DNA from 2 places in the Gilliamella sp. ESL0254 genome. Region 2 is predicted to be linked to the other one. Evidence: riboswitches for the same ligand, from Rfam matches in the RefSeq annotation. Region 2 holds a riboswitch; the other holds the start of a gene.
What was found. A riboswitch is a leader RNA that binds a small molecule or an ion and turns the genes downstream of it on or off. The one in region 2 is predicted to bind thiamine pyrophosphate.
Positions count from the first base shown of each region.

Region 1 (7,491 bases), 930 kb from region 2:
CTAGATACCCCGTCTAACCATCTATCTTGGTGTAGAAGTTTGGGTTATCGTCTTTCTCGGGTAAGGGATTTAACTAATGCCGGTTGTTATCGCATCCACCCAACTTATTCTTGTGTTGGAGCTGTTGGTGCTTATCCGCGGTCAGGTAACGGTTATTACGATCGTCAAATAGGTGCAGGTCTTTTCTCTGAGTGGGGCGACGTGAGAGGTTACTCTACTGCGGGCTTCGGAGGTATGAACCACTGGACTAGCGACGTAGGAAGTAATGGCCCGTTCAGTGTCTACTCGCATACTGGCTCTATCCTCAGCAAGGGTAGCCCTTGGGGAGATTATGCTGTTTGCACTACACCTTAGCTTTTATCTCTAGTCCTTAATCCTTGGACTACGGGGGGCGGTTATGGTGCAGATAGAGGACAATCTAACAAAGAATAAAGCCCCCGCATAAGTTGGGAGCATTTTCCCTTAGGATGGCGCTGTTGCGGCGAAGCCACAATCGCGCCACTCCCCGCCGGCGACGCTGAAAGCGTGGTTGGCAATTCTAATGATTACGTTGTGGCGGTTTAAATTCGTGGTCTATTTATAGTACGGCAAGGTTTCGGACGTTTTGACCTTTGGTGAATAAAATAGCTACCGTGACCACGTCCGAGTAAAGGGAATTAAAGCGAATTCCCTTTACAATCCCACGCTTGGCTGCAGAATGTGGCCTGCGGCACTACTCGTATCATCCTGATACTCGCCTCTACGAGGCCATCTTCGCTATGCTCAGATGTTCAAATTTGTTCCAGACAAATTTGTCCGACGCACCACAAACTCGCCAAACGTCCTGTTTGGCGTGCTAACCTCGCTCTATTGTCGGCACATTCTGACGCCGGAACAAGACAAACAGCATAACCTTTGGTGTTTTTTTGTGAGTTGTTTTTGTGTAAAAAAGCAATGAAATTGCATCAAAAAAGTGGTCAGGAAAGGTATTGATTTTATTGAAGTTTTTATTTTGCTGTTTTTAAGCTAAATCAATCACTTACACAACCTAAGTAAAGGTTGGTATACAACAAATCAACAAAATCACGAATAGAGCGTTTTAATAACATCCATTTAATCATCAAAAAATCGGTCAGAAAAGGTGTTAATTTTATTGAATTTTTAATTTAACAATCTTTACCCAAAAACAAAAAAAGGCTGCAAAGCAGCCTCTTTCCAGTAAAATAATATTACCAATACTATTTAACTACATAAAAGTTAACATCGCGAGTATTTCTGAGAGCATCAACGAATTGCCTCAATTCTTTGCTATAAGTTTTCTCAGGATCGTTTGCTTCTGTACATTTGTCTTCTGAACCATAGCTTTTAGCCATTGCATCATTTGATGCCAAATTGTCGTATGGTTTTGTAAAATCACTACCTTTTAATGTCATAAGATGATTCCAATCATTTAACAGGCCTTCCATATATTGGCGACCGGCTTCGCATTTTATGTTATTTAAGTCAATCTTAGGAATAACATATTGGCTTATCTCGCTGAACTTTTTAGGATTGTAAGGGAAGCTAATGTCTTCTTGTTCATCTTCTTTTAAGAATTCAATAAAGTCGCTTTCACGATATAATTTTCTATAACGTTGTTGATAAGATTGGTTTTTCTTTAATTTTAGGTCTTGAGTTATTTCTTTTGGGAAAGGCTGATCATAAGAATAATCCCAATGATATTGGCTGTGTTCAATAAATACATCATTGATTAATTTTGCTGGCATTTCTATTTCTTGCTCTTTACCATCAATAATGACTGGGATGCTATTTATTTCTCTGTTTTCTCTTAAGATCTTTTCGTATTGTTCATCATTCATCTCAGAGGTTGAATAGATGACTGTGTATAAGTAATAGTTACTTTGTGTTGGGTTAATAAGACCTAATTCGCCAAATTGAGCCGGTTTTACGACAAAATTGAAGTCGTCATTATTATACGATAAGGTATGTTTGCCGTATTCAAATGTATAGTTAATACCTGATTTGGCTGGAATCGTTAATTCTTTACCATCTATAGTGACTTTTATTTCGTTAGCAGTAGGATTGTCAATCCAACGGTTGATACTAGATTGGTTAGCACCAAAACAACCCACAAGGGTTAAGCTTAAAGTTAATAATAAACAATATTTTATTTTCTTCATCATAATGATTTGTTATAAGTGTTGATTGAAATATGATGCTATCATATTATGGATAAAATTGTAGTAATTTTAGTTTTTTTTATGTAAATTTTTATTAAGACTATAACCAGTAAAAGTAGCGAGAATCTATGAAATTAATCGTCGATAATATGAGTTGTCAACATTGTGTTAAAGCAATAACAAAAGCGATCAATGATATCGATCCAAAGGCAAAGGTGACTGTTGATTTAATCAAGCACGAAGTTGATATTGCAAATAGTACTATCTCTCAAGAAGCCGTAATTGATGCTGTTAACAACGCTGGCTATGACTTTGTTAGGATTGTGACACCTTAGCGAGTTTTTATCTCGTTATTTATATTGCTATTATTAGCAGGATATATAATATGAAAGAAAAAATATTGAGTATGACAATAGCTGTCGTAGTTTGGTTTGGTGCGGTTTTTTTTGTTAATGCTTATCAGATTGAGTGCCCACAAAAAATCGACGTTAAAGAAAAAGTAGAAAAAATGCCCGAAGGATGGGAGGTTTTTGAGAAAGATAGTCTGAGTAGCGCTTTTCATAGCATGATTGTTTATTATGATCATCCTTCTAGAATGGCGGTTTTAAAACCAGCAAAAGGAACGGTTGATGGTAAGAAACATGAGTTAATATGGGAAGTTAATCACTATACAGACGTTGAACCTTATTATGTTAGTTGCGCTTACAGTACAAGCAGAATTGAGTTAATAAAAAAAATTGATTTATCAATGAAAAGTTGTTGGGCTGACTACTCTAAAAATGAACAAGGAAAAAAAGGGACACTTACTTGTAGCACAAGTGAAGCAAAGAATCTGCATTAGTTAAGGTATGGGATTGGTTGTTATATACAATAGTTGACAACTTAAATCCCATTTAGTTTGTTTATTGTGCGATTACCACCAACGGTAAAAATGGTGTGTTGGTCCAATCCCTTTCCCTATATTTAAATCGTTAGCATGACTAATTGCGCCATGTAGATAATTTTTGGCTTGGGCTATTGCATCTGGCAAGCTGTTGTTAGGTAATAATGCGGCAATCGCTGCGGATAATGTGCAACCAGTGCCGTGTGTGTTTTTTGTTTGAATACGTGGGGCGGTTATTTTAACTGTGTTATTTTGAGTGATTAAATAATCAGGGCTTTCATTGCTGGGCAAATGTCCTCCTTTCATTAATACCGCTTTACAGCCTAACTTGAGTAATTCATGTCCTTGCTTTTGCATATCATCTTCGTTTTTTGCTTCGTCACAATCAAGTAGCGCGGCGGCTTCTGGTAGATTGGGAGTGATGATGGTTGCTAGGGGGAGTAAAAGTTCGCGAATGGCTGTGATGGCGTCAGGTTTTAGTAGCGAATGTCCCCCTTTGGCGACCATGACGGTGTCTAAGACGATGATCGGGATTGGATTGGTTTTTAGCAGGTGGTGGACGGTTGTGACAATCTCTTTATTCATGAGCATGCCCATTTTTACACTATCAATTTGAATATCTTGATAAAGCGTATTAAATTGGGCTTCAATAAATTCGGGTGAGATCGCTAATACCGCATCAACCCCTTGTGTGCTTTGTGCCGTTAAGGCCGTGATGACCGACATGCCATAGGCGCCGAGTGCAGAAAAGGTTTTTAAATCGGCTTGAATACCTGCGCCACCGCTAGGGTCAGATCCAGCAATGGTTAATGCAATTGTTGTCATAATAGTATTTCCTATTTAGCTTGTTTGATTTTGTTAATAAGCGATAACGTTGCTTGTTGAATATCTTTTTGGCCACAAATAGCCGAAACCACTGCAATACCGTCAATGCCTGTTTGGATGACATTAGTTACATTGTTTTCATCAATACCACCAATGGCAACAGCAGGGCGCTGCTTTAGTTCTACTAACTTGGTTAACTGTTCGGTTCCCAGTGCGGCCGTTGCATCTTTTTTGGTTGTTGTTGGAAAGATAGGACCAATACCAATATAATCAACCAGTTGCCAAGGAGTGGTATCAAGTTGTTGGCGATTAGATACTGAAAACCCTAACCATTTGTCTTTGCCAATAAGTTGGCGAGTGATATCGGCAGGTAAATCACTTTGTCCAATATGTACGCCATCGGCATTAACTGCTAAAGCAATATCGACATGATCATTTATAAATAATGGAATAGCTGTATCACTTAACGCTTCTTTCAATGCTAATGCTGCTTGATACCAATCTTTACCTGCCATTTCTTTTTCTGATCTTAACTGTATAGCGGTTACGCCGTTTTTGACAGCAATTTTTGTTGTATTGACCATACCACTAATACCACCACAGAGTAGTGGATCGAGCACTAAATAAAGGGTTAAATCCAATTGTTTTTTCATCTTCTATCCTTATTAAAGTGATGGATTAAATAGTGAGAGTTGATCTAATAGAGATACCGTAAAGGTGCCTAATCCTTGCTGTTTGTTGGCAAGTTCAGCGGATTTTTTCATCATAAAACATGCCGAGGCGGTAGCAGATAAAGGGTCAGGTGAATTGGCTATAAAAGCTGCTACCATGGCGGATAATGAACATCCTGTTCCCGTCACTTTCGTTAAAGCAATATCGCCCCCAGTTATGCTATATACGTTGTTACCGTTAGTGACATAGTCGATATCACCTGTCACTGCAACGATAGTTTGATATTTTTGCGCAAGCTCTTTGGCAGCGTTTAAAGCTGATTGGGTTGAGTCTTGACCATCAGGTCCTTTTGCCGATGAGTTTTGACCATTTAGTGTTAATATTTCTGAGGCATTACCACGTATTACCGTTGGTTTTAATGATAATAATTGATATGCAATTTCAGTACGATAATTAAGTGCAGGTCCTACCGCGACGGGATCGAGTACCCATGGTGTTTGTGTTTGCTGCGCTTTAGCTGCTGCTAATAACATACTTGTGACTATGTTGCTGTGAATGGTACCAATATTAATCAATAAACTATCGGCAATGGAAACAAATGCAGCAACTTCTTGCTCGGCAACAACCATTGCCGGTGATGCGCCAATAGCAAGTAGTATATTAGCGGTAAAATTTTGGACTACATCATTAGTTATGCAATGCACTAGTGGGCGTTGTTGTTTAACGTGGTGGATAAAAGAGGTTGCTTGGTTGGTTTTGAATGATTTGACTGTTGGCATATTTATTTCTTCCTTATTATCTGTGCATCTTGGGAAGAATTTGCCAATTTTGTGACTTGATGGCTTAGACTTCCCTACGCTGGCATAATCCAGATCAGGTTCAACGGGTAAAATCTCAGTTTTTTGTTGAAACAAAAAACACCCCGAGTCAAAATTTATTTGGTTATTATGAACTGACTATCTATTTTTAACAAGTTATTGTAATAATTTTTCGATGTCGGTAATTGCCTTTCTATCAGGTAAGAAGATGATAAGGTGATCGTTGTCTTCAATAGTTAGATCGGTATTGACAATAATGACATCCTCACCACGGACTACCGCCCCAATGGTTGCACCAGAAGGTATTTTTAAACTGTTAATATTTTTGCCAACCAGTCTTGATGTTTCACTATTACCATTGGCAACAATTTCGACAATTTCGGATTCACCTTGTCTTAATGAAACGACTTTAACAACGCCAGTTTGCCTTACATGGCTTAGTAGCTCTGAAATGGTAGCATGTTGTGGTGAAATTGCAATATCAATCACACTGTCATTAATTAGTTCAAGGTAGGCTTGGCGTTGAATCAATACAATTACTTTTTTAGCCCCCATCCTTTTGGCTAGCATGGATGACATGATATTGGATTCATCATCACTGGTGACAGCAATAAATAGATCAGTAAGTTCAACTTGTTCTTGTGAAAGCAATTCTTGATCCGATGATTCGCCGTGCAGAACTGTGGTATTAGTAAGTTGCTCAGCAATTAATTCGGCACGTTCGGCATTGCGTTCGATTAATTTTACTTGATAGTCGTTTTCTAAACGCTTTGCTAAAGTGACTGCCACGCCACCACCGCCACTAATGATGATTCTTTTATAAGGCTTTTCTAAGCGTTGTAACTCACTCGTCACAGCTTTGATATTAACTGGTGGGGTAATGAAATAAACCATATCACCGGCTTCAATTAGGGTTGATGCTAGTGGACGTATAAAGCGATTTTTGCGATAAATTGCGACAACCCGTGCTTCAACATGGGGTAAGTGCTCTTTAAGTCCAGACAGTTCACTGCCAACTAAAGCACCGCCATAATAGGCGGTAACGGCCACCAAACAGACTCGATTGTCATAAAAAGACGCAAATTGTAGCGCCCCCGGATATTGTACTAATTGACTAATATGATTAGTGATAAGGTTTTCTGGAGCAATAATATGATCGATGTTTATACAGTTTTTGTTGAAGCAGGAGTAATTTTCGTCATTGTATTCAGGCTCTCTAATACGTGCTACTTTTTGTGGAATGTGAAACATCACATGCCCAATCTGGCAGGCTATCATGTTGATTTCATCAGAATTAGTAACGGCAACAAGCATATCGGCTGATTCAGCGCCAGCGTCTTTTAGTACTTGTGGATAGGACGATTTACCACAAATCACCTGTAAATCAAAACGTTCTTGTAGTGATTGTAATTTATCATGGTTTTCATCAACCACTGTGACATCGTTTTGTTTTTCGGTAACGAGATATTCAGCAAGCGCACTACCTGTTTGTCCTGCACCGAGAATAATAATCTTCATAACTAATCCGTATATTTACATGGCTTTAATTATTGACAGTTTTTTTAGTCTGTTAAAGCCATTGCATACTGTTTTATTTTTAGTGATAATCCGCTAGTGATTTGGTAATTATACAAAACCGATTGCATCATAGACCTTTTTCAATGTTGGTTCGGCTTTTGAACGTGCTTTTTCGGCACCTTCTTGCATGATTGAAAATAAGTAACTTTCGTCATCACGATACTCATGATATTTGGTTTGCAAGGTGGTTAGCATGTCAATAACTTGCGTTGCTACTTCGGTTTTTAAGTGACCATACATTTTACCTTCAAACTCTTTTTCAAGTTCGGCAATCGGTTTTCCAGTGACACCTGTCAAAATATCAAGCAGGTTTGAAACGCCAGCTTTATTTTTTATGTCGTAACGCACCGCTGGTGGTTCGTCAGAATCGGTCATTGCTCGTTTGATTTTCTTTTCGATCTCTTTAGGATTTTCAAGTAAGCCAATGACGTTATTGCGGTTTTCGTCTGATTTGGACATTTTTTTTGTTGGTTCTTGCAATGACATAACGCGGGCGCCTACTTTGGCAATAAATGGTTCTGGAACAGTAAAAATATCGCCATAAAGTGCATTAAAG
Region 1 covers NZ_JAAEDU010000001.1:1,248,343-1,255,833, reverse strand. The annotation lists gene GYX25_RS05880 (hypothetical protein) at 1-354, shown strand, start outside; gene GYX25_RS05875 (hypothetical protein) at 1,218-2,162, opposite strand; gene GYX25_RS05870 (heavy-metal-associated domain-containing protein) at 2,288-2,494, shown strand; gene GYX25_RS05865 (STY0301 family protein) at 2,545-3,000, shown strand; gene thiD (bifunctional hydroxymethylpyrimidine kinase/phosphomethylpyrimidine kinase) at 3,073-3,867, opposite strand; gene thiE (thiamine phosphate synthase) at 3,879-4,520, opposite strand; gene thiM (hydroxyethylthiazole kinase) at 4,533-5,318, opposite strand; TPP riboswitch at 5,373-5,474, opposite strand; gene trkA (Trk system potassium transporter TrkA) at 5,514-6,875, opposite strand; gene trpS (tryptophan--tRNA ligase) at 6,984-7,491, opposite strand, start outside.
Region 1: another riboswitch for thiamine pyrophosphate. It lies ahead of thiM (hydroxyethylthiazole kinase); the one in region 2 lies ahead of thiB (thiamine ABC transporter substrate binding subunit).

Region 2 (7,491 bases):
AAACTATAAATAATAGAATCACGCAATCCAATAACATTAGAATGACCAGAAAAGAAAATATACAATTGCAACGCACTAGAAAAATAAGTAAAAAATAGAATATTAAAGATAAGTGCTGATCGACTAAAAGAACGATTTGCTTTGGTGTTTTGCATAGATATTAAATAAGTTTGTTATTAATTATTAAAAATAATCTACGCAAAATAGATTAATAAAACCTTAAGACATAAAAATTTTTATTTAAATAATAAGTTATCAACAAAGAATAATCGTGAATTAATTTAGATGAATAATAGATAAATAGACAGCTAAAGACCTTTATTTAGCCCTTAACAACGACTATTTATTGAAAATTAAACCCCAACATTTTGGCAATGTGACTATTTTCAGGTTGTTTTAGCTGTTTTGGCAAACCATTAAAAACAATCTGCCCATTATCCACAACCAAACAACGCGAAAAGTAACTGAGCGAATCATCAAGGTAATGCGATATCATCATTAATGTTAAATTAAACTTATCACAAATTTGATTAACTAGCGCTAGCATTTCATAACGTAAAGCTTGATCAAGCGCTGAAAAAGGCTCATCCAATAATAAAATAGGCCGATGCTGAATTAAACAACGCGCAAGTGCCACTCGCTGGCGTTGCCCACCTGATAACTGTTCTGGATATCGTTTGCCAAATCCATCCAGTCCTACTTGAATTAAAATGTCACAAATAGTCTGTTGCTCAGCTACCGTTAACTTTAATGATGGCTTAAGTCCTAAAGCAATATTTTGTTCAACGGTTAAGTGACTAAATAAATTGTTATCTTGAAACAACATTGATACAGGGCGTTTACCAGGAAGTAAGTTATTTGCGTATTGTTTATTAAGAATGATATCGCCCGATTTTGGATGAATAAATCCAGCAATTAAATTTAATAAAGTACTTTTACCTGCACCGCTAGGCCCAACAATAACGACGCGTTCTTTTGCTACTATAGCAATATCAAAATGTACTTTAAAATTATCATATTGATAATTAATGTGATTCAGTTCGATCATAATCTATCACAACCAACAAACTAAAAGATAATATTAACAATAATGCAGCCGTTACGGTACTTTCTTGATAATAATAATGCGATATTTGCTCATATAAATAGTAGGGTAACGTAATGACTGACTGCCCACCAAATAACGCAATAATACCAAAATCACCTAATGATAATATGGCTGAAAAAGCAAAGCTCTGAATGATTAATTTTTTTAGCGCTTTGTATTCGATCAAATAAAAATGCAACAAACCATCAATATTGAGTGATTGAGTTAATTGCCAGTAGCGTGCGGTCACATCATACATTGGTGCGGCAAGATTTTTTAATACAAAAGGTAATGCCATTAAGCCATTACACAACATAATTAAGCCACACACAAATACAGAACTATACGCGTAGGGAAATAACAATAAAAACAGACCCGATGCCAGTGCCATGCTTGGAATAATTAAAATCAGCGATCCCACTAACATTAATCGATTGCTCCACTGCGTGTGCTGGTTAATCAATAGGCGACTGTTGGTATAAAGTAATAATAAAGCAAGTAGCATAGCAATCATTGCCGATCCCAAAGCAATTAATACCGAAAACATAACAGCGTGTTGGAAAGCTGCCGTTAAAAATGACCACTTAAAAAAATAAATCCCTTCAATAATTATGGTGATGATGGGCAGCACAATAAATAGCCCACCAATAACAATAATCAACATACTCAACAACACTAAGTGAAACGAAACTGGCACGCAATAATTTTGCCTAACGTAGTTCACACTAAGTCTTTTGTTATAATTTGTTTTTTGCATCAACCGCATAAAACTAACACAACAAACTAACTGCAAACAGGCTAAAAATACAGCTTGTATCAAATCAAACTCACGAATAGATTGATAAATAGCCACTTCAATTGTGGAATATTTTGGTCCACCACCAAGCGTTAATACTATGGCAAAACTCGAAAAACAAAGCATAAAAATAAGCGATGCCATCGGGAACAATTGCCGACGTAGTAGCGGCCATTCAACCAATTTAAAATAAGTAAAACTCGAAAAATTTAACTGCGTTGCTAACTGTTTGTGTGCGACAGGCACGTTATTTAATGTTTGGTAAAATAAACAACAAGCATACGGAAAATTAAGAAACACATGCGCAAGTAATATACCTTTTAAACCGTAAATGGATGTAATAAATGGTAATCCCAAACAATTGAACACCCCTGCCAATAAGCCATGTTTTCCGTAAACAGACAGCAGCCCCGTTACCACAACAAGGGTAGGTAAAATGAAGGTAATTGGCATTATGCGTAACAATAACCGTTTACCCCAAAAATTGACCATTGATAAAGCTTTCGCCATGACTATTGCAGATAAAATAGATAATAATGTCGATAGCGTTGCTTGAAATACTGTTATCCAAATCAAATGCATTAAATAACTATCAAAATAGACAGTTAAATTATTAGACTTAATAGCGACCAAGCAAAGTGCACATAGCGCTGTGCCTAATACAATTAAGATGAAGCTTGCAGCGCTAAAACCAGGAAGTAATGTTCTTAATTTCAACATTAGACTAAATAAAACTACTTACTAATGGTGGATTTCCATTCACGTACCCACGCTTTTTGATTCTGTTCAACTTGCTTGGCATCAAACTCAAGCGCTTTATCAACTGGCTTAATTTGCTGAAAAGCGTCAGGTAATGGAATATTAATAATCGGATACATGAAATTTTTTTCAGCAAATTGGCGCTGTACCTCAGGGGTTAATAAATATCTCAAAAATGAACGTGCAAGCTCCGGTTGCTGACTGTACTTAGTGATGCCAGCAACTTCAACTTGACGATAATGACCTTCGTCAAAAATAGCCGCAGCATAACGATGATCATTATTATTCATAATATGAGCCACAGGTGAAGTGCTATAACTAAGCACAAAATCAGCTTCACCTTTTAAAAATAGACCGTAAGCTTCGCTCCAACCTTTGGTCACAGTCACAGTATTGTTAGCTATTTTTTGCCATGCAGATGCCGCATCATCACCATATATATTCTTTATCCAAAATAATAAACCTAAGCCAGGTGTACTCGTTCTTGGATCTTGATAAATAATCTTCCAATTGGCTTTATTATCAACTAATTCATGCATAGTGCGTGGCGGGTTACTAATCTTTTGCTGATCATAAATAAAGGCAAAATAACCAAAATCATAAGGCATAAAATTACTATCCCACCAGTCGGTATTTAAATTATTTGGCTTACTGATTTGATGAGGAATAACAATACCTGCCTGTTTGGCTTGATCTAAAAGGTTATTGTCTAACCCTAAGATCACATCGGCATTGGTTCTATCACCCTCAAGACGAATTCGATTTAAAACCGCCACCCCATCGCCTAATGCAACAATTTCAAGTTGGCAGTCGCACTGCGCTTCAAAGCCCTTTTCAATCGCCTGACCTGGTCCCCATTCTGAAATAAACGAATTATAACTATAAACAATCAAAGTAGGTTTTTCGCTAGTAGCATTGGCATTGTTGACCACAAAAAGTGCAAACAAGCCTAAAGGTAATAAAACATTCTTAAAAAACATTTTGCCTCCAAAATAGCAAATAAAAGACAAAAGGTTTGAGCAGATACAATAAACTCAAATCCCTCCGCTGGCATGATCCAGTTCAGGTTCGACGGGTTATGTTAGCCAATCTAACATTCTCAGCCCTACTGGGCACCCCGTTGAGAACGTCGAGTAGTTTAGAGGTTAGCGTGAGGATTGTAAACAACGAAAGTGACCAAGAGTGTATGTTTGCGTTTTTTTTTAAACACCAAAACAAAAATATGATTAAATTCGATATCTTTTTAGACATTTTTTAGTTGGTTAAATGGTTTTCATTATGGTTCCCTATTCGTAGTCTTGTTGATTTGTTAGATGTCGCAACCTTCCCAACTGCGTATAAACGATTGATTTTTTTGAAAAGATGAAAATAAAAACTTCAATAAAATCAATACCTTTTCTGACTGATTTTTAGCAAAAAAACTTCCTAAATTGAACGTAATCTTCATGACTATTTTGATCACCAAACAGCAAACGTCCGAAACCACTACAAATAACTGACAATCAATCTACAAATAAAAAACAGTTAGAAAAATATTTGATTTTATTATTTTTTTTATTTTAAAATAAAAAAACTTACTCAAACCAAATCATTGACGCCATCCGCCCTGTTTGATTTTCCCGACGGTATGAAAAAAACTTATCTTGTTCAGTATAAGTACAAAAATCCCCTCCAAAAATCTTAGTTACTCCCATTGCTTGTAAGCGTTGTTTAGCAATTAAGTAAAGGTCGGCTAGGTATTTTTGTTCAGCAGGGTTGATTAATTTAAAGGCAATTTTTGCATTGCGGTCGACTTTTTCAAATTGTTCCTTGACATCAATACCAACTTCGAATTTTTTGGCACTGATCGCTGGCCCAAGCCATGCGATGATGTTTGACGGTGGCGAGACAAATTTTTTGACTGTTTCTTCCAGTATTCCGTTACATAATCCTCGCCAGCCGGCATGTGCTGCCGCAACTTCGTCACCATTAGTTGTACAAAACAAGACTGGCATACAATCGGCAGTAAGTACTACGCTCACTTGTTTGGGTTGATGAGTATAAGATGCGTCGGCTTCTATCGTTTGGTTAGGAATGTTGCCTGTTGCTGTTTGTAAAGCAATTTGCGATATATCCAGCGCTATGGTGCTGTGGGTTTGAGTTAGCCAATAAGGTTCGCTGGGTATCTGTTCGGTTTGTATTAGGCGCTGGCGGTTTTGCGCTATGTGCTCTAAATTATCGCCTGTTCGACTCCCCATATTTAAGCTCGCAAATGGTGCCATACTAACACCGCCTGTTCGTGTTGTGGTGAGGGCATGGACGTTTTTGGGTGCTGTCCAATATGGGTAAATCGATTTTATCATGTTGGTTACCAGTCTAGTTCATCTTTGTGCTGTTCAGTGTCTTCTTGCAAAGCTTGAATTAACGTTTGCATGTCTTGCGGTATTGGTGCATTCCATTGCATGAGTTCTCCTGTAATGGGATGATACAGGCGTAACATGGTGGCATGTAATGCTTGGCGGTCAAAGTCACGCAAGGTTTGAATAAACGATTCACTTGCGCCTTTGGGCGGCCTTGGGCGCCCACCATAAAGTGGATCGCCAATTAATGGATGGGCAATATGTGCCATATGTACACGAATTTGGTGAGTACGACCTGTTTCTAAGCGTAAGCGTAATCGGGTATGTAAGCGGTACTTTTCCATCACTCGGTAGTGTGTAACCGCAGGTTTGCCGGTCGGGAATACTGCCATATGGGTACGTTTGGTTGGGTGGCGGGTGATGGGTTGATCTACTGTGCCCCCTGCTGTAATAATGCCCATAGCAACTGCCTCATATTCACGGGTGATTTCGCGGTGTTGAAGTGCATCAACTAAATGAGTTTGGGCATTAATGGTTTTAGCAACAACCATAAGGCCTGTGGTATCTTTGTCCAGTCGATGAACAATACCAGCACGCGGTACACGCGCGATGTTAGGATGATAATGTAATAAAGCATTTAATACCGTACCATCCGGATTACCTGCACCGGGGTGTACGACTAAATCACGCGGTTTGTTGATAACTAATATGTCGTCATCTTCATAAACAATATCAAGTTTTATATCTTCAGGTTGGTGATAGGTTTCTTCTTCGATTTCGGCATTAATTGCGATTTTTTCACCACCTAAAACCCTTTCTTTGGGTTTATTAACTATATTGTTATTAACAGTGACTTTATTATTGACGATCCAATCTTTTATTCTTGATCGTGAATAATCAGGGAAAAGCTCTGACAAAGCTTGATCTAAGCGCATCCCTAATTGGTGTTGTTCAATTTCGGTTGATAATTTTAACTCATGCATGTGTAATTTATCTATTTTAAGCTGTTTTATTTTAGAGTATTATATACCAATCATCGCCTTTTATGTTTAATTATATTTGGATTGAAAACTGAATGAAATTGCGCTTACACTCTTTGTTAGCTATCGCTTTAACTGGCATGCTAATTGGTTGTACTTCTTCTAAGCCAGATGTTGAAAATGTACCCGAAATTGAGCTTTACAATAAAGCTAAATCAGAGCTTGAAAATGGGAATATAAAATCCAGTATTAAAGTATTAGAGTCCATGGATAAAAATTATCCATTTGGCCCTTATTCACAACAAGTGCAACTTGATTTGATTTATGCTTATTATAAGTCTGCCGATTTGCCATTGGCGATTGCCTCAATTGACCGATTTTTAAAGTTGAATCCGACACATCAAAATATTGACTGGGTTATTTATATGCGTGGCCTTTCAAATATGGCGCAAGATGACAATATGATCCAAGGTTGGTTTAATGTTGATCGTTCAGATCGCGATGCTGATTACGCGGCAGCTGCGTTTAAGGATTTTACCTATTTAGTGTCTAGCTTCCCTAGTAGCCAGTACGCTGCCGATGCACAAAAACGTCTTGTATTTTTGAAAAACCGATTAGCGCGCTATCAGCTAAAAGTAGCTCAATTTTATACTAAACGTGGCGCTTATGTAGCAGTAATTAACCGTGTGACTGACATGCTATCGACGTTCCCAGATACCGATTCAACAAAAGAAGCGTTGCTGTTAATGCGTAATGCTTATAATGAATTAGGGTTAGTCAATGAAACACAAAAAGTCGATCAACTAATTCAAGCTAACCTTGAAAACATGCCAAAAGAAGAGCAACGTTCATTTTTATCACGCTTCACTAGCGTTTTTAATGGCGGTTAGGCTGTTTTAGATTTGACTTCCACCCATTAATAATTCTGCATAATATAATTGCTATTTAAGTTTGATTAAATGGCAATTAATTAGCAAATTAAAATGGAACATTGTTAGCTGAAGCTTTACAAAATATTAATTCCATTGTTGTCTATATTAGAGAAAACAATATGTGGAATACAAAAGTTATTATCTCATACTCTATAGCCATATTTTAAACTAACTCTTGATTCACATATCGTTTGTAAAACGTGTCAATAACCAATACAATTAGCAACATATTTTTATTAGCAATAATAGATAGGACATTAACTCGTCATGCAAGAACAATACCGCCCAGATGAAATCGAAGCCACTGTGCAAAAACATTGGCAAGAAAATAAAACCTTTCACGTTACCGAAGATCCATCAAAAGAAAAATATTACTGCTTATCGATGCTACCTTACCCGTCTGGGCGTTTGCATCTTGGTCATGTTCGCAACTACACCATTGGCGATACCATTTCACGTTACCAACGTTTAAATGGTAAAAATGTACTACAACCAATTGGTTGGGATGCGTTTGGCTTACCTGCTGAAGGGGCTGCTGTTAAAAATAATACTGCACCTGCAAAATGGACATACGAAAATATTGCCTATATGAAAAAGC
Region 2 covers NZ_JAAEDU010000001.1:316,882-324,372, reverse strand. The annotation lists gene cptA (phosphoethanolamine transferase CptA) at 1-155, opposite strand, end outside; gene thiQ (thiamine ABC transporter ATP-binding protein ThiQ) at 344-1,048, opposite strand; gene thiP (thiamine/thiamine pyrophosphate ABC transporter permease) at 1,026-2,603, opposite strand; gene thiB (thiamine ABC transporter substrate binding subunit) at 2,618-3,622, opposite strand; TPP riboswitch at 3,664-3,772, opposite strand; gene pgeF (peptidoglycan editing factor PgeF) at 4,217-4,981, opposite strand; gene rluD (23S rRNA pseudouridine(1911/1915/1917) synthase RluD) at 4,990-5,964, opposite strand; gene bamD (outer membrane protein assembly factor BamD) at 6,057-6,851, shown strand; gene leuS (leucine--tRNA ligase) at 7,161-7,491, shown strand, end outside.